Regions from separate parts of the Bacillus halotolerans genome, predicted to be linked through region 2. Evidence: riboswitches for the same ligand, from Rfam matches in the RefSeq annotation. Region 2 holds a riboswitch; the other holds the start of a gene.

Region 1 (11,931 bases), 550 kb from region 2:
AAACCGATGGTGTCACAAATATCGGAGACGGCACTTCTGTTGAAAAAGTGATTGATTTAAAGCCTGACCTGATCATCGTTTGGACTACACAAGGCGCCGATATTAAAAAGCTCGAAAAAATCGCGCCGACTGTTGCGGTGAAATACGATAAACTCGATAACATCGAACAGTTTAAAGAATTCGCAAAAATGACAGGAACGGAAGATAAAGCGGAGAAGTGGCTTGCCGAGTGGGACAAAAAAGTCGCGGCAGCCAAAACAAAAATTCAAAAAGTCATTGGTGACAAAACAGTTTCTATTATGCAAACAAACGGCAAAGACATTTATGTATTCGGTAAAGATTTCGGAAGAGGCGGAAGCATCGTCTACAAAGATCTTGGTTTACAGGCCACAAAGCTGACAAAGGAAAAAGCGATTGACCAAGGCCCAGGGTATACCAGCATTTCTTTAGAAAAGCTCCCTGACTTCGCCGGAGATTACATTTTCGCGGGTCCATGGCAATCAGGCGGAGACGATGGCGGCGTATTTGACAGTTCCATTTGGAAAAACCTCGATGCTGTCAAAAATGATCATGTCTATAAAATTGACCCGATCGGCTTCTATTTCTCAGACCCGATTTCACTAGAAGGACAGCTGAAGTTTATCACGAAAAGCTTAACAAAATAAACAAAGAGCCGCACTGATCTGCGGCTCTTTTCTATATTGCAAAGAATCCGACAGGACGGAGCAACTCATATTGAACCACATCGCATATTTTCTTTCTCAATTCATATTAAGCTGCATCATCATCGCCGTAAGTTTTTTCAACGGTCTTTATATCGGAAAGCCTTTTTCTCATGTGCTTCTCGTTTTTATTTAAGTGCTGGCTTTGTTTCATTTTCTGAAGAAACGGAAAAAGCGTTTTTTGCATATTCGAATGTCCTATCACTGACAGCGTTCCTGTCCGCTATTTTGTGTATGGGACTTATAACAGGAGAAATAACGTTTTTATAAAAAAGACACCTGACTGCATTGTCAGGTGTCTTTTTTTATGCTTGTTTTTCTTTAGAGAATTTCTTTATCACAAACGGATAAATTGCCAGACCGACAAAGAACAAACCGATACCGAGAATAAATGTCGTTAAATCCGCTGTGCCTGTTACGATAACAAACAATGAGTATACACACGCTAAAATCGCGATCAATCCGTCTTTTACCCGGGAACCTTTCAGCTGATCATACGTTTCGCCTTTTATAACAAGCTTCAGGCTGTAAATCGCAGACACTAAATACGGAATTAAATACGCAAGGGTTGCCGCTGTCGTTAAAAACGTAAATGCGTCACTTATTGTCCGGGAAATAACAGAGAATATGAAGACCTGTGACATCACATTTGTAATGATCAAAGAAATAACCGGGCTTCCTTTTTTATTTGTTTTCGCAAAGACCGCCGGAAAATCTCCTGCTTTAGCAGCTTGGTACGGAACCTCAGAGCCAAGCAAAATCCAGCCGAGCATCGTTCCGAATAAGCAAAGAATCGCCAGTAGCGCCATAATCACGCTTCCTGCGTTTCCAACAATCGCATACAGCACATCAACGAACGGTTTTTCAGATCCGACAAGCTTATCGTGCGGCAGAACCCCCATTGTGATCAATGTGACAATAATGTAAATGCTTAACGCGATCAACAAACCTGTGATGGTCGCACGTTTCACATCACGCTGAGTACGCGCGCGTCCAGACAAGATCACTGCTGATTCAATTCCCACAAACGCCCATAGAGTAGAAATGGCGGCGTTGTGAACCTGTCCGCCGATGCCAATGCTTGTGCCGTTCTCACCTTGAATCGGAAAATAAAAATGATCGAATAATGTCGTTTGAAACACAAACAATCCGGCAATGATAAAGAAAACAAAACCTAATACTTTTGAAAACGTTGTGATAAAGTTTAATTTACTAGCACCGTTAATGCTTGCAACAAGAATCGTGTGCGTTCCCCAGAGCAAAATCGTACATACAGCAAACGTCAGCAATTGGCCGAGTGTCACCTCTTGGCTGCCGACAGCAAACAGTACACGTTTATCAACTAAAATCGGGAAAAACGAAGTCAAGTAACCGGCTAGACTTGTGATAATCGCCACGTTACTGATCCAGCTCGCCACCCAGTAGCCCCACACCATTGTGAATCCGGCAGCGTTCCCTTTCTTCGGATCAGAAAACAGCGCTCTCGCATAACTTTGCGGCCCCGCTGTCAGCTCAGGCTTGCGAATAGACAAGTGCCCGAAGACAAGCGCAATCATCAGCACGCCCGCACCTGTCAAAAGCCAGGCGGACGTAGCGCCAAGCGGACTTGCAATCGAAGCAAGCGAACTTGGCAGGGAGAAAATCCCCGATCCAACCATATTTCCAACGACAAACGCCGTTAATAACCAAAAACCCCATTTTTTTGTCTGTTCCATTCCAGTACCTCCAATGATTCTTTGTACGGACCAGAACCCGAGATCATGTAAACACAAAAAAAGCCTGAACAAAAGTCCATGCTTAAAGAAACACACACCCTTGATCTCCGGATAGCCCTCCGCGAAAAAGCACGCGGCAGTCCTGCACTTATTCAGATACAGTCCCAGCATAGAGAAGGATCGGCTTTCTCCACACTTCGGCGCTGATGCCTTTTACACATGTTTAACAGCTCCTGTCAGCCTGGCATGTGTGACTCATCATCCGCGCAACCTCTACCTCACTGAGAAAGAGTGAGGATTTATTTATTCAGTTACTCCCAGAAGGTTATCAAAGAAAGAATGATCTGTCAAAGGGAACAGATGGAAAATGCGGATAGAGCCAAGCCCTATCCGCATGCGGTTAGCGATTATTTTTCTTTTTTTGTACAGCTTCTTGAAGCGGATCATCTTTAAGAGCTGAACCGGCATCTTCAAGAGCTCCTTGGATTACGTTTTTTTCTTTTTCAGAACGTTTACCTTTATCTTTATTAAAGAAAGCCATTCGTATCACCTCTTTTAGAAAATAGGTACATCTTTAAGATGCCTTTTTCTCAGGAAATTATGCGGCTCATTTTTTTATCGGCCAAAGTTCTGTTGCTCAAACATACATTCTCTTGATATATTTGTAATTCAGAGATTTTTGCAAAAGATAAAGGAGAAGCGGGGAAATGACAGGAAAAACACACATCATGGGAGGCATCGCTTCTTGTACCGCAGCGGCTTATTATTATGGATTTGACCCAGTACTCATGGCGGCGTCCGGCGCGGTTGGCGCATTAATTCCCGACATCTGCCACACGCAAAGTAAAATCGGAAGAAGATTTCCTATCTTATCGAAAATTGTCAGTTCCGTATTTGGCCACCGCACCTTTACACACAGCCTGCTGTTTCTGCTCATCATGTTTTTTATCACAGCCACATATATTCCAGATAAAAACATATCAGCAGGGCTGATGATCGGAATGGCAAGCCACTTGGTTCTGGATGCCTGGACAGTGAATGGCATCAAATTGTTATTCCCTTCAACCATTCGCATACGGCTGCCGTTGTATATGAAGACAGGCAGTTTTTCCGAACAGCTTGTGTTGGCCGGTCTGACAATAGCGTCATGCTATTATTTTTATATGCTGTTCCATGGGCGTATGTTTTAAACACGAGTGCTGAAGCTTGTCTAAGAAGACTGTTTTTAGTAGGTTTTACATAAGAAGCATCTTCATGGCAGATGTTCAAGAAAACGTGAGGAGTTATAAATTGATGAAAGGAACCTTTTTTCACAATCAGCGTTTTTTAAGTTTATCCATCTTATTCATGTGGATCAAAACTTATGTGATCTATAAACTGGGTTTTGATTTGCAGATCGACTCTCTATTGCAGGAGCTGATTCTGCTGATCAATCCGCTTAGCTTCATACTCCCTCTATTTGGGATTGGACTGCTTTTAAAAGGCAGCAAGCAGCGCATCTTTTTGCTGATTGCCAATTTGGTTCTGACTGCCATTTTGATCTCCAACACGATTTTTTACGGCTTTTATATCGATTTTATTACCATCCCGGTTTTGTTTCAGGCAAGCAACATGAGCGATATGGGCAGCAGTGTAAAAGAGCTGTTCAATCCTTTGTTCATCGCTCTGTTTGCGGATTTGGCTTTTCTTCTTCTGCTCTCCAGAAAAGAAAAGAGACCGGGGTCAAAAGCGAACCCCCGTACGGTCAAACGGTACTATGCCGCTTCCTGCGGGATTCTTATATGTACGCTGGGGCTTGCAGAAATTGAACAGCCGAAGCTATTGGCACATTCCTTCGACCGGGAAGTGCTCGTCAAAAGCATTGGCCTGTTTCAGTTCCACATCTACGATACCATTTCTCAGACTGTCAATATGAGTGCGAAGGCATTTGCCGATGAAGACAGCCTCTCTACAATCAAAAACTACACTGAGGCTGACTACAGCAAGCCGGATCAAAGCAAGTTCGGACTGGCAAAGGGACGGAATGTGATTTTTGTGACGCTTGAATCGACTCAAAGCTTTGTTCTGAATGAAAAGGTAAACGGAAAAGAAATTACCCCGTTTATGAATGACCTGATGAAAAAGAGCTATTCCTTTGATCATTTTTATCAGCAAACAGAGCAAGGCAAAACGTCTGATTCGGAATTTATCGTCGCTAACTCTCTATATCCTTCCCTAAGCGGCGCCGTCTTTTTTACGAAAAGTGACCATCAATTTCATACGATGTACAAATCACTCAAGCAGAATGATTATTATTCAGCCGTCTTTCACGCCAATCATAAAACATTTTGGAACAGAGATGTGATGTATGAAACGTTTGGGATTGACCGCTTTTTTGATGTCGATGAGTTCCATGTGACTCCTGAAACCTCAACAAGCTGGGGATTAAAGGATAAGGAATTTCTGGAACAGTCAGCTGCTAAACTGAAAAACCTGCCGCAGCCGTTCTACAGCAATTTCATCACATTGACGAACCATTTTCCGTTTGAAATTGATGAAAAGGATCAGCTGATTGATGAATATGATTCGAGCAGCGACCTGTTAAACCGCTATGTGACGACGGTTCGCTATGAGGATGAAGCACTGAAGCATTTTATCAAAAAGCTCAAGGATGAAGGCTTATACGAAAACTCGATGATTGTCTTTATGGGAGATCATTACGGCATATCAGAAGCCCATAATAAAGCCCTGGCTGAGTTTTTAGGAAAAAGTGAAATTACGCCATATGACACCGTCCAGCTTCAGCGGGTGCCGTTTATCATTCATATTCCTGGAATCACTGATCAAAACCCGGAAACAATCTCCGATGCCGGAGGACAGGTTGACGTCAGGCCGACTCTGATGCACCTGCTCGGAATTGATACAAAAGGTGATATTCAGTTTGGCAATGATTTGCTGTCAAACAACCGAACGCCATTTGCCGTGCTGAGAAACGGCAGCTTTATCACGAACGACTATGTATATACGAAAAACACATGCTACAGCAAAAAAACAGGAGAAGTGTTAGAAAATCAAGATGCGTGCGCTCCCTATAAAGAAAAAGCAAATGAAGAGCTGTCTCTTTCTGATAAAATGTTAAACGGAGACCTTCTGCGTTTTTATGGTCAATAAAAAAATCCCTCTACGAGGGATTTTTTTCATGTTTCGTATATCACTTTACCTGTCAGCTTCGTTTCATAGCCATTAAGATGAGACAGGTTGGCCTTATATTCTTCCGATTTCAAGATGCTCTTTACAGCTTCAAGCAGCTGCTGGTGTTTTTTCAAAATGACAATGTCGTATTGTTCCTCGATGAGCGGGATAAAATCAACGCTTCCCATATGTGCCGCGTGCTGCGCCCCGATTCCCGCGTCTGCCTGCCCGCTCGAGACTTGGGAGGCAACAGCATAATGATCAGTCACAATGTCACTGTATCCCTTGACGTCTGAAGGTGTCACACCAAGCAGACCAAGCTGTTCGTCAAGCAGCACTCTTGCGCCCGATCCTTTTTCTCTGTTGATGATGCGGATGTCGGTTCGTTTCAGGTCATCCCAGCCTTGTATGTTTTTCGGATTTCCTTTTTGAACGTATAAGCCGGCTTTGCGAAGGACAACATTCATCTGACAAAACGGTTCGCCTGACAGAATGCGTTTGACATAAGGCGTATTATATTGAGCGGTTTCCGCATCGTACAGATGCAAGCTGACAATGTCGCATTTGCCTTGGTACATGTCAATGAGGCTGTTTAAGCTGCCTTTGTATTGGCGGAGCGGCGTCTCTTGAATGGCATTTTCCAAATGCTTGCTGAGCAGATCCATCGATATATCCTGTCCGCTGATGACGACATTCCGCCTGCCCTCCGGCATCGGCTCTTGTGCCTTTCTCGGCTCTTCGGGTGAAGACACAGGCTGAGACATTCTCATGTTCGCCTTATATTGCTTTAAATCTGCTTCATCGACACGCATCTGCCTTCCGACACGGTAAGCAGGGATCATGCCTTTTTTAATCAAATCATAAACGGTCAGCTTTGATACCTTCAGCAGACCAGCAACTTCTTCTATCGTATAGGAAGAGGTTTCATTCATCATCATCACTCTCCTATTTCATTATACCTTTTCGGAGAATGTAAAAAAACCCACATAACCCAAACATAATCAGTTATAATTAGACATAACTAATTATAAGGGGTGCAATCATGTTTAAGAAGTATTCCATTCTGACCGCAGTATTAACCGTTTTTCTGCTTGCAGCAGGCTGCTCTGCCAGCCAATCATCAAGTGACAATGAGAAAAAAGTGACCTTAACTGTCTCAGCAGCTGCCAGTGCCCAGGATGCACTCGAGGAAATTCAAAAGAATTACGAGAAAACCCATCACAATATTACGATCCAAGATAACTTTGGCTCATCAGGTGCCTTGCAAAAGCAAATTTCTCAAGGAGCCGGGGCCGATCTGTTCTTCTCAGCCGCTGAGGACAAATTCCAAAAGCTTGTAGATGATGGGGATATCGCTAAAAAAGACAGCACTCATTTAGTCGGAAATGAAATTGTGCTCGTTGTGCCTAAGGATGGAGATTCACCAGTCACAGGCTTTGACAATCTGACTGATTCAGAAAAAATTGCTCTCGGGACTCCAGAATCTGTACCGGCAGGAGCTTATGGAAAAGAATCACTGACAAAGCTGTCTCTATGGGACAAAGTAAAAGATAAGATCGTGTACGGAAAAGACGTTCGCCAGGTTCTTTCATATGTAGAAACAGGCAATGTAGACGCAGGTGTCGTTTATAAAACAGACGCGCTGATCTCTAAGAAAGTCAAAATCGTCGATGAGACAAAAGCTGATACACACAGCCCGATCGTTTACCCGTTAGGAATTGTAAAAGATACGAAACACCATAAGGAAGCGAAGGAATTTTACGATTACCTGCAAACAGATGAAGCGATGAAAGTGTTTGAGAAATATGGTTTTACTGCTGAATAACATCAGCACTTCAGAATTTTTCACGCCGGTTATGCTTTCCTTTCAAGTGGCGGCGGTCGCCGGAATCGCGGTGATCATTCTCGGAACTTTGGCAGGGGCATGGATGTCACGAGCATCATTTTTCGGAAAAACCATACTCGAAACGATTTTTATGCTTCCTCTCGTTCTTCCGCCCACCGTTGTCGGTTTTATTTTGATCGTCATGTTTGGAAAGCACAGCTTCATCGGACAAGCGATCGAATGGATCTTTCATCAGCCCGTGATCTTCACCTGGTGGGCTGCTGTGATTGCTTCTGCTATCGTGGCTTTTCCGCTTATGTATCAATCGGCCAAAACCGGATTTTCCGATATTGACCTCGATATAGAGGGAGCGGCAATGGTAGACGGCGCAAGCAGATGGAAGGTGTTTATCCATATCTCCATTCCGCTGGCGTATCCATCGTTGCTGACCGGAAGCATCCTCAGTCTGGCGCGGGCGCTCGGTGAATTCGGCGCCACCTTAATGTTTGCCGGGAATATCCCGGGTGTTACCCAAACGCTGCCGACAGCCATTTATGTCGCTTTGGATTCCGGCAACAACGCACTTGCATGGGCGTGGGTCGTCTGTATCATCGTCATTTCCTTTCTGATGCTGTTTTTGATTCAACTGAAAAAAACACATTAAAAAACTCCCCGTACTTAGACGGGGAGTTTTTGATTAAAACAGAAGCTCATCGGGGTTTGGACCGACACGTTCATCTTGATTTAACGCATCAATCTTGTCCATGTCTTCTTGAGACAATTCGAAATCAAAAATATCAGCGTTTTCGATAATACGGTGTTCTTTAATCGATTTTGGAATCGTTACAACTTCATGCTGAAGATCCCAGCGCAAAATCACTTGTGCTACAGATTTATTATATTTTTCAGCGATCTGTGTCAGCACTTCGTTATCAAGCAGCTGGCCCTGCATAAGCGGAGACCATGCTTCCAGCTGGATGCCTTGTTTTTTGCAGTAGTCTCTTAATTCTTTTTGCGTCAAACGAGGGTGAAATTCAACTTGGTTCACCATTGGTTTGATTTCAGCATCTTTCAAAAGCTCTTCTAAATGATGAACTTGAAAGTTGCTGACGCCGATCGCGCGGATTTTGCCGTCTTTGTACAGCTTTTCAAGCGCGCGCCATGTATCTTTATACTTATCCTTGCCAGGCCAGTGGATTAAATATAAGTCTAAATAATCAAGCTGAAGTCTTTCCAGGCTTTTTTCAAAGGCAGCAAGCGTTGTGTCGTAGCCCTGATCTTCATTCCATACTTTTGATGTAATGAAGAGCTCTTCTCTTGCAACACCGGATTCTTTAATGCCGATGCCTACACCTTCTTCATTTTTATAGACAGCCGCTGTATCAATGCTGCGGTAGCCATTTTTAATCGCAGCTTTAACCGATTCAGTCGCTTCACTTCCGTTTTCTACTTTAAAAACACCAAGACCGAACCAAGGCATTTCAACTCCGTTATGTAGCTTTACAGTATCTTTTAAACTTGTTGCCACTTGAACATCCACCCTTTCATCGAAATGTAAGCGTCTATATTATCTCACATTCCTCTCAGCAGATACCAATAATACGCTTAAGAGCCTCTTTTTGCTTCTTTTTTCATACGGACGTTTTTTATTTCATAGTAAACAATACGCATTTGCACTATTTTTTTCCTATTTTATCAATTATAAGATTATTTAGACAGTGAGCAGGGTAAGCGAATACTGTAGCCCACAAAAACATAGAGGAGGAAACAAATTGAAACGTATTCGTATCCCAATGACTCTTGCACTTGGCGCCGCTTTGACAATTGCCCCTTTGTCCCTTGCCTCTGCTGAGGAAAATCCCGCACCGAAGATCTCACAGAAAACAACAGCCGGAACAGCTGCCGCAGAAGTCGGTTTAAACGTCAACCTTGATTTGCTTGGGATTGCCAACCAAATCTCAGATGCCATTAAATCAGCCCAGAACCGGGACGGTTTTGTGAAAAATCTCATGGAATCTTCCTTCTACGCATCCGGCCAAAAATATAACGTCATGGTTTTTAACTTAAGCCAGGAGTATGAAGATCACTTAAATGGTGTGCAGTTTTACGGCTCGGCCGTTTATGACGGCATTACGTACGGCATTTGGGTATTTGAAGACGGAAGCTTCACAAACAAAGGAGACGGCGGCTGGATCAACTGGGCCTTCAGAGGCTGGTTCGACCGAAACGACAACACTGTCGAATTCCATCGCCCCTAACCTATAGAAAAAAGCTGGCGTCCGATGCCAGCTTTTTTTCTTGGAATTATTCGCCGCCTTCTAGCATTGCGGCTTCCACATCATTAATATATTGGCGAAGCTCATGAGAGATGTCCCGGGAAATTTCCCGCTCCTCAAAGAGCGTCTGAATCTCATTTCTGATCGCCTGCACAGCCTTCAGCTTCACTTCCAGCTTCTGATTTTCAAAATGGGCGTTCGATTTATGTTCGTGATGGCTGTGCTCCAATCTGAAAATTAATTGTTTATAAAACGAGATGACAGATAAAAATACTTCCTTATGTTCTTCCGGTATATGCTTTTCCAAATGTCCTATCGCAGCTTTAGCCGTTTTAACCCTAGTTGCTCTCATTAATCCCTCTTCGTTTAAAATCGACATCTCCGGCTTTTTATGTTCTCCGAAGAAAATCCAATACATCAGACGTTTCAGCCTTGTTTTTGATAAACCGACTTTAAACGGGTTGGCATACAAAATTTCCAATTCATTAAACCGTTCTTGCAGAGCATTTGCCGTTTCTTCCGGGATGTCTCCCCGCTCCAGCAGTTTCATCAGTTCTTCTTGCTCGGCTTTAATCCCTTGAGCGCGGACTTTCCGTTCATACTTTTTTATGCGGGTTGACGTTGTATATTGCTGAAAACGAAGGTTTTTCATTTTCTCATTGTATTCGGCAATGACCGCAAGAGACGCCGTTTTGTTTGTATCATTCATGTCTTCTTTAATCGTTTTGAGAGCCGTTTTAATCAGTTTGCGTCTCGCCGTCAGCAGCTTCTTATTTTTTTCTTCGTCCTCTTCTTCTTTTTCTGTCAGAAGCGGAAGCACGAAGGTGGCAATAACAAGCGTGCATAAAATGACGCCTGCGGCTAAAAAGAGAATCAGATTTCTTTCCGGAAACGGTGTGCCATCCTCCAGGAAATATGGGATGGAGAATGAACCTGCAAGCGTAACCGCTCCCCGCACACCTGAAATGGAAATTAACAATGTAGAACGAAGTCCCGGCTTATAAATAGTTTGATCTTTATTAAAGAACCACTTGCCGTTCCAGAAGAACAGCACCCACAGAAATCTAAGAAGCATTAACGTAAATGTAATGACCAGAATATAGCCGATCACTTTCATGTTGCTGATCGCTGTATCGTTAAAAATCACCGAAATGACATCCGGAATCTGTGTGCCAAGGATGACAAAGACAAGACCGTTCAAAATAAATAAAATAATGTTCCACGTACTCGATGAGACGATTTGCAGCTTCACCATCGTCGATTCGAGACGGTCCTGTTCAACCGCATGCGTAATACCGCCCGCCACAACGGCTAAAATGCCGGAAACACCGATTTCCTCCGCTGCCAAATAAATCACAAAAGGCGTCAGAATTTGAATCAGCATGTGCATCGTGACATCCTGCATGCCAAGGCGGCGCAGGAATAGACGAAAGCGGATAATCAAGAACGAAATGACAACCCCGCACAAAAGGCCGCCAACAGAAATAAACACAAAGCTGACAGCTGCTTGCGCCAGTGAAAATGCCCCGGTAACCGCTGCGGCAATCGCAAATTTAAAGGCGACCAGACCTGATGCATCATTCATCAGCCCTTCCCCTTCAAGCAGGCGCAGAATTCCTTTCGGCATCTTCACCCTTCCTGATAATGCGCTGACAGCGACAACATCAGTCGGTGAAAGAATGGCTGCCAGCCCAAAGGCCGCTGCCAGCGGAATATCAGGAATCATCCAGTGGATCGTGTATCCTCCTACAATCACAGTCGCAAATACAAGGCCAAGTGCAAGCAATAAAATGGGAGCTCTTAAATTCCAAAGCTCAGCCCGAGGCGTCCTCTTTCCATCATTAAATAGAAGAGGCGCAATAAACAAGACGAAAAACAATTCCGTGTTTAATTCAAAATGAAGCCCCTGTGGAAATGAGGCGGCAATAATCCCAAGCGCCACCTGAATCAGAGGCACTGGAATAAACGGGATAAACCGATTGACAATGTTAGAAATCGCAATAATAGCCAGTAAAACAAGGACGACTAAAAATATGTCCAAATGCATAACCTCCTTAATCTGCTGCGTATCTGCATGATGAGTTGATCAATATTTGTCCGAAGAGGCTGAGGCTTGCAAAAGATAAAGGATGGCCTTACATCCAATACTGGATTCCGCAGGAGTCTCCTCCACACTAGTCTTCTTTTATAGTACCCTTTTTAGGGTATTTTTTCTCATGATA
Region 2 (11,931 bases):
GCTTATGTTGTTTCATCATATTCAGATTTTTAAAATAAGATATCCTCGCTTCTTCAAAATAGATGAAAGGGATTACATTATTCATATGCCCAAACATATCTGTCTCAGAAAATCGTACAGATACTTCATTAAAAAAAGAAAAGGATTCTTTCCATTTTTGAAACGGCATGTCAATGTAAGCAGGAAGCTTCATTTCACTCATCTCCTTATTGTTAAAAAAACCTCTCCCATGCGGAAGAGGTTTTTTCATCTTATACTCTGTCGCTTCCGAAGAAATTGCGGAATGCTTGTAAGTTTGTATCCCTGTTTAAGGCAGCGATAGAAGTGGTCAGCGGAATGCCTTTCGGACAGGATTGAACGCAGTTTTGCGAGTTGCCGCAATCTGCAAGGCCTCCTTCATCCATCAGCGCTTCCAGCCGGTCGGATTTGTTCATGGCTCCTGTCGGATGGGCGTTAAACAGACGGACCTGAGACATTGGAGCAGGCCCCATGAATTTCGATTTGCTGTTTACATTCGGGCAGGCTTCCAGGCAGACACCGCACGTCATGCATTTTGATAATTCATATGCCCACTGGCGGCGTTTTTCCGGCATTCTCGGTCCCGGCCCTAAATCGTACGTGCCGTCGATCGGTATCCACGCTTTTACTTTTTTCAGAGAATTAAACATTCTGCTGCGGTCAACCTGCAGATCACGCACGACCGGGAACGTTTTCATCGGTTTTAAGCGGATCGGCTGTTCAAGCTGGTCAACAAGCGCCGTACAAGACTGGCGTGGCTTTCCGTTTATAACCATTGAACATGCGCCGCATACTTCTTCAAGACAGTTCATATCCCATGTGACAGGAGTTGTCTTTTCACCTTTCACGTTAACCGGATTCCGGCGGATTTCCATTAGAGCGGAAATGACGTTCAGGTTCGGGCGGTATGGTATTTCAAATTCTTCATCGTAAGGCGTGCTGTCGGGTGTGTCTTGACGTGTGATAATAAATCGTATGGTCTTTTTCTCACTCATGATTATTTCGCCACCTTCTTCTTCGAGTAATCCCGTTTCCGAGGCGTTATCAGTGATACATCGACATCCTGATACTCAAACTCAGGCGCTTCATACGGGCTTACATGTTTAGCCATTGTTGTTTTGAGCCATTCATCATCATTACGCTCAGGGAAATCCGGTTTATAATGGGCGCCCCTGCTTTCATTACGGTTGTAAGCACCCAGTGTAATCACCCTGGCAAGCTGAAGCATGTTTGAAAGCTGGCGTGTAAACATAGCTCCCTGGTTGCTCCATTTTGTCGTGTCATTGATGTTAATCTTTTTATACCGCTCCATTAACTCCTGAATTTTGTCATCTGTTTTCAACAGCTTGTCGTTATGGCGGACAACCGTCACATTCGCCGTCATCCATTCCCCGAGCTCTCTATGGAGGACGTACGCATTTTCGTTTCCGTCCATATTCATGATCTCAGCCCATTTTTCTTCTTCTTTTTTCACGTGGGCATCGAATATCGATGAAGACATATCCTCTGCGGAAGATTCTAAGCCGTTTACATATTTAACCGCATTCGGTCCGGCTACCATTCCTCCGTAAATCGCGGAGAGCAGGGAGTTTGCTCCCAAGCGGTTGCCGCCGTGCATGGAGTAATCACATTCTCCAGCGGCAAACAGTCCCGGGATATTTGTCATTTGATCGTAATCTACCCATAAGCCGCCCATTGAATAATGAACCGCAGGGAAGATTTTCATTGGGAGTTTGCGCGGGTCGTCTCCCATAAACTTCTCATAAATTTCAATGATGCCGCCGAGCTTAATATCAAGCTCTTTTGGATCTTTATGAGACAGATCGAGATACACCATGTTCTCGCCGTTGATGCCGAGTTTCTGATTCACACACACATCAAATATTTCGCGTGTCGCAATATCACGCGGCACCAGGTTCCCATATGCAGGATATTTTTCCTCAAGGAAATACCATGGCTTACCGTCTTTGTATGTCCATACGCGTCCGCCTTCACCGCGCGCTGATTCACTCATCAGCCTTAATTTATCATCCCCCGGTATAGCTGTCGGGTGGATCTGAATGAATTCTCCATTTGCATAATACGCTCCCTGCTGATAAACGATCGATGCAGCAGACCCTGTATTAATCATGGAGTTTGTGGATTTACCGAAAATGATTCCCGGTCCGCCTGTCGCCATAATGACAGCGTCAGAACGGAAGGATTCAATTTGCATGTTTGTCAGGTTTTGCGCGACAATTCCGCGGCAGGTTCTGTCATCATCTAATATAGCGCCAAGGAATTCCCAGCCTTCGTATTTTGTGACCAGACCGGCAACCTCGTATCTGCGCACTTGCTCGTCCAAAGCGTAAAGCAGCTGCTGGCCAGTCGTCGCACCTGCATAAGCTGTTCTGTGGTGCTGTGTACCCCCAAATCGGCGGAAATCAAGCAGCCCCTCAGGCGTCCGGTTAAACATGACGCCCATCCGGTCTAATAAGTGGATGATTGATGGCGCCGCTTCACACATCGCCTTAACCGGCGGCTGATTGGCAAGAAAGTCTCCCCCGTATACAGTATCGTCAAAATGTTCCCACGGAGAGTCGCCTTCCCCTTTTGTATTGACTGCTCCGTTGATGCCGCCTTGGGCACAAACCGAATGAGAACGTTTCACAGGAACGATGGAAAACAGCTTAACCGCCATTCCTGATTCCGCTGCTTTGATTGTCGCCATGAGGCCGGCAAGACCCCCGCCGACTACAATAATGCTTGTTTGACTCATGATAGCCCCTCTCCCTCTAGTAATCTAGTACTCTTATACAAATGCAAAAATCGCTTTTAAGCCTACGTATGACAGTGCAACAAAGATAATCAGCGTAACGTACGTCGAAATTCTTTGAGAACGTGGCGTTACAGTGATGCCCCACGTGACAGCAAAAGACCATAAACCGTTCGAGAAGTGAAAAATTGTCGATAAAACACCTACAATGTAAAAGCCCAGCATAGCCGGCGAGCTCAAGATATTCGCCATCATGTCGAAATTGACCTCAGCGCCCATCTGTGCAGCAATGCGGGTTTCCCACACATGCCAGCTCACAAAAATGAGGGTGATGATACCCGTTACACGCTGCAGGACAAAGAGCCAGTTTCGCATATAGCTATATTGTCCTGCGTTATTTTTCGCAGTAAACGCTATGTACACACCATAAACTGCATGATAAATTAAAGGTAAGAAGATAATAAAGATTTCCAGAGCATACCTGAAAGGCAGACTATCCATAAAATGAGCAGCATTATTGAATGCTTCCGCGCCCCTTGCGGCAAACTGGTTGACGACTAAATGCTGAATCAAAAAGATGCCGACCGGTATGACGCCAAGCAAGGAATGCAATCTTCGAAAATAAAACTCTCTGTTCCCAGACATTACTTTACCCCCTGTTTGATAAGTGCGAAATGTGCTAAATCTCTTCCCCCACTTCTTTCAATTGTAAGCACTTTATTAAGATTTATTGACAATTTCATTTTACTCCTACCACAAAAGGGCGTCAAGAAAACGCGTACATAAATTCTAATTTTCCGAATTGATTAGTTGATTCAAAAATTTTATTTTATCAATATATAATTCTTTCTTAATTTTTCATGAGAATTACAGGATCATTCTGTAATCCTCCCCCCTGTTTGGGCTATAATATACGAAGGAGAGAGGGGAGACAGATATGAAGTCTAAATATGAAGCATCAATACATAATCTAAAAGAAATTGAAATGAACGCCTATGCCTATGAACTGATACGAGAGATTGTTCTCCCAGACATGCTTGGCCAAGATTACTCTTCCATGATGTATTGGGCAGGGAAACATCTCGCCCGAAAGTTTCCTCTTGAATCATGGGAGGAATTTCCGGCTTTCTTTGAAGAAGCAGGCTGGGGAACCCTCACAAACGTTAGCGCAAAGAAACAAGAGCTAGAATTCGAGCTTGAAGGACAGATCATTTCCAATCGGCTAAAATATCAGAAAGAACCTTGCTTTCAGCTGGAAGCTGGCTTCATCGCCGAGCAAATTCAATTGATGAATGATCAGATTGCCGAATCATACGAACAAGTAAAAAAGAGAGCCGATAAAGTGGTTCTGACTGTTAAATGGGATATGAAAGACCCTGTTTAATGAAAAAGGCGGTGACTGCATGAGTCCCGCCTTTTTGGTTGTCATGACACAGCTGAAGGATGTTTCGAGAGCTCGAATGCATCGTGGAGTGCTTCCACCGCTTTTACCATGTCATTTTCGCTCACTACTGTTGAAACTTTGATTTCAGATGTGCTGACCATTTTGATTAATATGTTTTTTTCCGCCAGTACAGCAAACATTTCAGCCGCTACACCAGGGTTTGATACCATGCCTGATCCGACAATGGATACTTTGGCCAATTTGCTTTCTGTCTCGATTTTTTCGAATTCCAGCGCATCTTTGTACTCTTCAAGTACGGCAACAGTCTGGTCCGCGTCTTCGGATTTAACAGAGAAGGAAATTCCGGTCTCATGGTCTCCCGCCTGCGTTTGAATAATGATATCCACGTTAATGTTTCTTTTTGCAAGAGTTGTAAAAATAGTAGACAAAGTGGTCAGGCCGCTTGTCAGCCCGTAGATGGTTACCCTTGTGATTTGATCTTCGAACGCGATGCCTCTGACGATAAGATTCTGCTCCATGGATGATTCCTCCTCAATTAATGTTCCCGCTTCTGTTTCTGTACTTGAACGCACTTCTAACGGCACTTGGTGATTTTTCGCAAATTCAACCGCTCTCGGATGAAGAACTCCAGCGCCTAAATTGGCAAGCTCCAGCATTTCATCGTAAGAGATGCCGGCAAGCTTTCTCGCTGATTTCACGTAGCGCGGATCGGTTGTAAACACGCCGGGCACATCTGTATAAATATCACATTTATCCGCTTTTAATGCGGCAGCCAAAGCCACTGCTGTTGTGTCTGAACCGCCTCTGCCCAATGTCGTGATTTCACTGTCGTCTGTCATGCCTTGAAACCCTGCCACAACAACGACTTTTCCTTCCTGAAGCTGGCCTTCTAACACGGATGTGTTCATCTCCGTAATTCTGGCGTTGCCATGGACGGCCTCCGTGCGGATCCCCGCCTGCCATCCTGTATAGGAAACGGCGTCATAGCCTTTTTCCTGCAGCGCCATGGAAAGCAAGGAAATGGTGACCTGCTCGCCTGTTGCCAGCAGCATATCCATTTCACGTTTGCTCGGCTGATCAGTGATGTCTTTTGCAAGGCTGACCAATGCGTCAGTGGATTTCCCCATAGCTGATACGACAACAACGACTTGATGGCCTTTCTGTTTTTCCGCAATGACACGGTTTGCTGCATTTTGAATTTTTTCGACTGAGCCGACGGAAGTACCACCGAATTTTTGTACAATGAGACCCATGTATAACCACCCTTTACATTTTGGTTCGTGCGGGTGAGGAGAAAGAGCGCTTTGTCCACAATAAAAAAAGCAATGAGAGGAATTGCTCTCATTGCTTATCAATTAATCATCACGATGATTATGAACAACGAGATAGCCCTCCAAGAAAATGATTTCTTGACAGCCTTACATTTATTCAATGCACGGCCAGCAAATAATACCGATGGGGTTTTATTTGCTTCGGCGACGCTCCCCTTTCAGCCTTTTTCTCAGAATCCATCTTTCTCCAAAGGCTTACTCTTGAAGTTCGCACCTCTATCTTCACCATATTACACGATCTAATTATGAAATTAGTTCACATTTTATCAGAACTTTTTCAAAAGGACAACATTATTTTTGCAATTTATCATAAAGCAGCTGTGCCGCCGCTGCGGGTACACCCGCTTTTTTGATGTCCTCGAGGCTTGCTTCCTTCATTTTTTTGACGGAACCGAAATGCTTTAACAGCATTTTCTTTCTTTTTTCTCCGATTCCGGGTATATCGTCTAGCACAGACTGGAACGCGCTTTTCCCGCGGATTTGCCTGTGGAAGCTGATCGCAAACCGGTGCACCTCATCCTGAATGCGCTGAAGCAGGTAAAATTCCTGGCTGTTTCGTTCAAGATAAACCGTCTCCAGCGGATCGCCGATTAATAAATTGGAGGTTCTGTGTTTATCATCCTTCGCCAAGCCGGCAATCGGGATATCAAGGCCGAGTTCGTTTTCTATGACGTCACGGGCCGCATTGATCTGGCCTTTCCCTCCGTCTATAATGATCAGGTCAGGGAGCGGCAGGTTTTCGCGAAGCACTCTTGTATATCTTCGTCTGACAACCTCTCTCATTGAGCCGTAATCATCAGGCCCTGTGACAGTTTTGATTTTGTATTTGCGGTATTCCTTTTTGTATGGTTTGCCGTCGATGAACACAATCATCGCCGAAACCGGGTTTGTCCCTTGTATATTCGAGTTATCGAACGCTTCGATTCTGTGCGGGGTATAAATATTTAAGGCGTCTCCGAGTTTCTGCACAGCACCGATTGAACGCTCCTCGTCACGTTCGATTAAAGAGAATTTTTCTTTAAGCGCGATTTTTGCGTTTTTATGTGCCAGCATAAGCAATTCTTTCTTCGACCCTTTTTTCGGCTGATGGACGTTTGTTTCCAACAGCTGCTCAATCATCGATTGATCGACGCTGTCCGGCACTAAAATCTCCTTCGGCAGAAAATGGTTGTTTTTTGAATAAAACTGCCCGATGAAGGTAAGGAACTCTTCATCTGCTTCCTGATAAAGCGGAAACATGCTGACGTCACGTTCGATGAGCTTTCCTTGCCGTACAAAAAAGACCTGTACGCACATCCAGCCTTTATCATAAGCGTAAGCGAATACATCACGGTCGACTAAGTCGTTCATCGTCATTTTTTGTTTTTCCATCGTTGATTCGATATGGGCAATTTGGTCACGAAGCTCCTTTGCCCGTTCAAATTCAAGGTTCTCAGCCGCCTCAAGCATTTTCTCTTCAAGCTCTTTTTTGACGTCGTTATAGCCGCCTTTTAAGAAACGGGTAATACTCTCAACCAGCTCTCTGTTTGTCTCTTCAGAAATGTCCTTTACACACGGAGCAAGACATTGTCCGAGGTGATAATAAAGACACACTCTGTCGGGGAGCTTTGAGCATTTTCTGAGAGGATAGAGACGGTCGAGCAGCTTTTTCGTCTCCCTTGCGGCCTGCACATTCGGATACGGTCCGAAATAGCGCCCTTTATCTTTTTTGACATTGCGGGTGACAATCAGCCTTGGGTGGCGTTCATGGGTGAGTTTTATAAAAGGATAGGTTTTATCGTCTTTCAGCATGACGTTATATTTCGGATCATGCTTTTTGATCAAGTTCATTTCTAAAATAAGCGCTTCAAGATTTGAGGACGTCACGATGTATTCAAAATCCTCGATTTCCGTCACAAGCCTCTGTGTTTTTGCGTCATGAGACCCGGTAAAGTAGGAGCGCACTCTGTTTTTCAGCACTTTTGCTTTTCCTACGTAGATCACTGTCTGCTGACGGTCCTTCATTAAATAACACCCGGGCTGATCGGGAAGGAGGGCGAGTTTTTCTTTCAGTTGTTTGTTCATATGTTACCCTTCCTTATAGTTAGTCCTTTGTTTCCAGTTTAACACGAACAGGTGTTTTTCTCCATGGTTCACGATTGGCGAATAAAAAAAGCGATCCCTCAATTGGAATCGCTCTGGCATGTAAGCAGCCGAACATTAAAGATGTTTGTTTACAAGCTCTTGAAGCGCTTCTTTCGGTTTGAAGCCTACAGATGTTTCAACAACTTCTCCATCTTTTAAGACAAGAAGTGTCGGGATGCTCATAACGCCGTATTTGCCTGCTGTTTCTTGGTTCTCATCTACATCGATTTTTACGATTTTCAGTTTGTCGCCCATTTCTTGATCCAATTCTTCAAGAACAGGTGCAATCATTTTACAAGGTCCGCACCAAGGGGCCCAGAAATCAGCCAGTACGACGCCTTCGCTTGTTTCAGCTGAGAAAGATTGATCAGTTGCTTTTACGATAGCCATTATTGAATTCCTCCAATTGTGAAATGATGATTTTTAGTATAGCATCTCCCATTCGTTCACGCTATTTAAATGCTTATAAATTATTTTTTCCTGATCACAATCGGTTTACTCATAGAATGGGGCATTTCGAAATTAAAACACGAATCTGATAATCGCTCCGATCACCACGATTGCGCCGATGATCATTAAAATTGTACGAAGCATAGGACAACATCCCTTCTATAACCGTCATATACTTTACCATGCCCTTTTGGAGCTGTTTCAAAACAAAAAAGAGCGCTGTCCTCTAGTGGATCGGCGCTCCTTTTTTTGGTTAAGAATCAGTCCGTAATGTGAGTAAGACAACTGCCATTGGCGGCAGCTTTGCTTTCAATTTGTTTTTATTTACAGAATAACGGCTGAACGATTCAGGTTTTACGTGCTCCGGGTCATCAAACGTGTTATGGGCGTTCATCTTTTCAGCAGTCAGGATAACGCCGGAATGATCCACAGTCTTGTCAAGACCTCTCAGCTCGATCTCCACCTCTGCTTTATTTTGATGATCAATGTTACAGATGCTGACGTTTATATCGCCCTCAGCATTTCTTGATGCTGACACACTGATTTGAGGCAGCGTTTCTCCCTTCCATTCATAGTCAGCGGACGTTGTTTCAGTATCTAAAAGAGAGGCATCCTGATGTACCTTAAACATATCAAACACATGGTATGTCGGCGTTAATAGCATCCGTTCTCCCTCAGTCAGAATCATAGCTTGAAGCACGTTTGCCGTCTGTGCGATGTTGGTCATTTGCACCCGGCGGCAATGCTGATGGAAAATGTGAAAGTGAGAAGCTGCGACCAGCGCGTCACGAATCGTGTTTTGCTGATATAAAAAGCCTGGGTTTGTTCCTGGCTCAGGGTCAAACCATGTGCCCCATTCGTCAATAATCAGTCCGACCCGCTGTTCCGGATCATACCGGTCCATAATTGTTCCGTGTTTTTCAATCAATTCATCAATGTATTTGGCCTTTTTCATCGTGATGAACCATTCGTCCTCTGTAAATTCTGTGGCCGATCCTTTGCCCTTCCAGAAATCTCCCGGAATCGTGTAGTAATGAAGGCTTAGCCCATCCATCAGGCCAGCGGCTTTTTTCATGAGCACGTCCGTCCAATTAAAATCATCGACGTTTGCACCGCCGGCAATTTTATAAATTTCATTGCCGCTGTAATTGCGGACATACGTTTGAAAACGGCGGTATAGATCGGCATAGTACTCTGGATGCATGTTGCCGCCGCAGCCCCAATTTTCATTGCCCACTCCAAAATATTTCAGCTTCCAAGGCTCTTCTTTTCCGTTTTGTTTTCTCCAATCCGACATGGGCGTGCCTTCTTTAAAGGTCATATATTCGATCCATTCCGCCATTTCCTGAACTGTTCCGCTTCCTACATTGCCGCAAATGTAAGGTTCGCACTCAAGCAGCTCGCACAGCATCATAAATTCATGTGTCCCGAATTCATTCGATTCAACTGTACCGCCCCAGTGAGTATTGAGCATCGTCTTGCGGTCACCCACACCATTAGCCCAATGATATTCATCCGCAAAGCAGCCTCCCGGCCATCGGAGGACAGGAATACGCAGCTGTTTCAGCGCTTCTAACACATCTTTTCTTATACCGTTTATATGAGGAATGCTTGATTCCGTTCCGACCCAAATCCCTTCATAAATCCCTCTTCCTAAATGCTCAGCAAAATGACCGTATATATTTTTGTTGATCGTTCCTTTTACAATATCCGTTTGAATCACTGCTGTATGTTCAGACATGCTTGATCATTCCTTTCATAAATATGAAAAGCACCACAGTCAAATATAGGATCTGTGTTTTGTCTGAGGAGCCAGCATGAATGTAAGCGCTTTTAAAGTAACCTTATTATATATGTCCGTACATGTCAACGACTTTTTTTATTACTAAATATTTGTACGTACGTATTCAAAAACCCCGAACTTTTGCAGTCCGGGGCTTCCCTTTATGAGTGAATATTCAGCTGTTTGAATTCTTCAGTCAGTAATGGGACGACTTCAAATAAATCTCCTACAATACCGTAATCAGCTATTTTAAAAATATCGGCTTCAGGATCTTTATTGATGGCGACAATTACCTTGCTGTTGGACATCCCCGCCAAATGCTGAATGGCACCGGAAATTCCGCAGGCGATATACAAATCAGGAGTGACAACTTTTCCGGTCTGTCCGATTTGAAGAGCATAGTCACAATAATCAGCGTCACACGCCCCGCGTGAAGCGCCGACTGCTGCGCCCAGCACCTCGGCAAGCTCCTGCAGCGGCTGAAAGCCTTCCTTGCTTTTTACACCGCGGCCGCCCGCAACAATGATTTTCGCTTCAGAGAGATCAACGCCGTCCGCTGTTTTTTTGACGATCTCTTGTATGACGGTACGGAGATCCGTAAGGGAAACTTCGATGCTTTCAATGCTGCCTGCCCGGCTGGCGTCTTTTTCTAACGCTTGAATGTTGTTTGGACGAACCGTCACAAGCGTCATCGGATCCGTTGAAATGACACGTTCAAATGCCTTCCCTGAGTAAATCGGTCTTGTGAAAACAACGTTCTCTCCGGTAACGCTTACATCTGTAGCGTCAGAAATCAATCCCGTTTGGAGCCGGGCTGCAAGCTTCGGCGACAGATCCTTCCCCATTGCAGTGTGTCCGCATACGACCGCATCAGGTTTCTCCTTTTCAATAATGGTTCGCATCACTTGGCTGTATCCGTCTGCCGTATATGCCTTGAGCTTTGGGTCCTCAGCTGTGAGAACTTTGTCTGCACCGTAGTGGATAAACTCCTCTGCATGCTGTGATACGTTTTCTCCTATAAGAACACCGATCACTTCTCCATCACCTGAAATGGTTCTTCCAGCGGAGATCGCTTCAAAGGTGACATTTCGCAGTTCTCCGTCACGAATTTCTCCGAGTACGATCACTTTTTTTCCCATCCTAACATCCCCCTGTTTCTTTGAATGTGCAAGCGCTAAATGACTTTCGCCTCGCTGCGGAGCAATGATACGAGCTCTTTTGCCTGTTCGGCAGGCTCACCCTGCAGAAGCTTTCCGGCTTCTTTTTTCGGAGGCAGAAAACGTTCAATTGTTTTCATTTTTGGTTCAGCATCTTCTTCATCCAAGTCCAGATCATCCAGCTCAAGCTCTTCAAGCGGTTTTTTCTTGGCTTTCATGATCCCCGGAAGCGATGGGTAGCGCGGTTCATTTAAGCCTTGCTGAGCTGTGACCAGCAAAGGAAGAGTCGTTTTGATTTTTTCAACATCCCCTTCAACGTCCCTTTCCGCTTCTGCGTCACTTCCATTGATGTCGAGTTTGGTGATCGTCGTGATGCACGGAATGTCCAAAAGCTCTGCCAGGCGAGGCGCCACTTGTCCTGAGCCTCCATCGATCGCGACATTTCCTCCGAGAATAAGGTCAAACTCCTGATCCTTCATATAGTGGTATAAAACTTGAGAAATGGAATACTGGTCGGGTTCTTCGAGATCATCTTCTATGTTGATTAAAACGGCTTGGTCACATCCCATGGCAAGCGCTGTACGCAGCTCCTTTTCCGCTTCTTCGCCGCCGACAGTAACAACGGTGATGGTGCCGCCGTGTTTTTCCTTCAGCTGAATGGCTTCTTCAATCGCATATTCATCGTACGGATTGATAATCCATTCAGCCCCGTCATCCTGAATCTCCCCTGCGTCAATGACGATTTTTTCTTCTGTGTCAAACGTCCGTTTCATCAGTACAAATAGATTCATGATCATATCCCCTTTTATTCGCCTTTGAACTGAGGCTTTCTTTTTTCGAGAAATGCCTGAATGCCTTCCTTGGCGTCCTCCGACTCAAACGCTTCTCCAAAACGCTTTGCTTCAAGC

The links. A riboswitch is a leader RNA that binds a small molecule or an ion and turns the genes downstream of it on or off. The one in region 2 is predicted to bind lysine.
Region 1: it holds a riboswitch for lysine, as region 2 does, so the genes downstream of both, DIC78_RS14450 (amino acid permease) here and DIC78_RS17360 (aspartate kinase) in region 2, are expected to answer to the same signal.

The regions. Positions count from the first base shown of each region.
Region 1 is NZ_CP029364.1:2,826,534-2,838,464, reverse strand. It holds gene DIC78_RS14460 (iron-hydroxamate ABC transporter substrate-binding protein) at 1-665, shown strand, start outside; gene DIC78_RS14450 (amino acid permease) at 1,028-2,437, opposite strand; lysine riboswitch at 2,542-2,721, opposite strand; gene sspJ (small acid-soluble spore protein SspJ) at 2,838-2,978, opposite strand; gene DIC78_RS14440 (metal-dependent hydrolase) at 3,145-3,627, shown strand; gene DIC78_RS14435 (LTA synthase family protein) at 3,731-5,587, shown strand; gene DIC78_RS14430 (substrate-binding domain-containing protein) at 5,614-6,540, opposite strand; gene modA (molybdate ABC transporter substrate-binding protein) at 6,651-7,433, shown strand; gene modB (molybdate ABC transporter permease subunit) at 7,405-8,097, shown strand; gene pgoN (glyoxal/methylglyoxal reductase) at 8,131-8,961, opposite strand; gene yvgO (stress response protein YvgO) at 9,206-9,691, shown strand; gene DIC78_RS14405 (Na+/H+ antiporter) at 9,738-11,750, opposite strand.
Region 2 is NZ_CP029364.1:3,379,526-3,391,456, reverse strand. It holds gene DIC78_RS17385 (acyl-CoA thioesterase) at 1-193, opposite strand, end outside; gene sdhB (succinate dehydrogenase iron-sulfur subunit) at 252-1,013, opposite strand; gene sdhA (succinate dehydrogenase flavoprotein subunit) at 1,016-2,776, opposite strand; gene sdhC (succinate dehydrogenase cytochrome B558) at 2,810-3,418, opposite strand; gene DIC78_RS17365 (YslB family protein) at 3,711-4,157, shown strand; gene DIC78_RS17360 (aspartate kinase) at 4,199-5,431, opposite strand; lysine riboswitch at 5,557-5,736, opposite strand; gene uvrC (excinuclease ABC subunit UvrC) at 5,801-7,573, opposite strand; gene trxA (thioredoxin) at 7,709-8,023, opposite strand; gene DIC78_RS17340 (alpha-N-arabinofuranosidase) at 8,337-9,824, opposite strand; gene DIC78_RS17335 (electron transfer flavoprotein subunit alpha/FixB family protein) at 10,028-11,005, opposite strand; gene etfB (electron transfer flavoprotein subunit beta) at 11,041-11,814, opposite strand; gene DIC78_RS17325 (enoyl-CoA hydratase) at 11,829-11,931, opposite strand, start outside.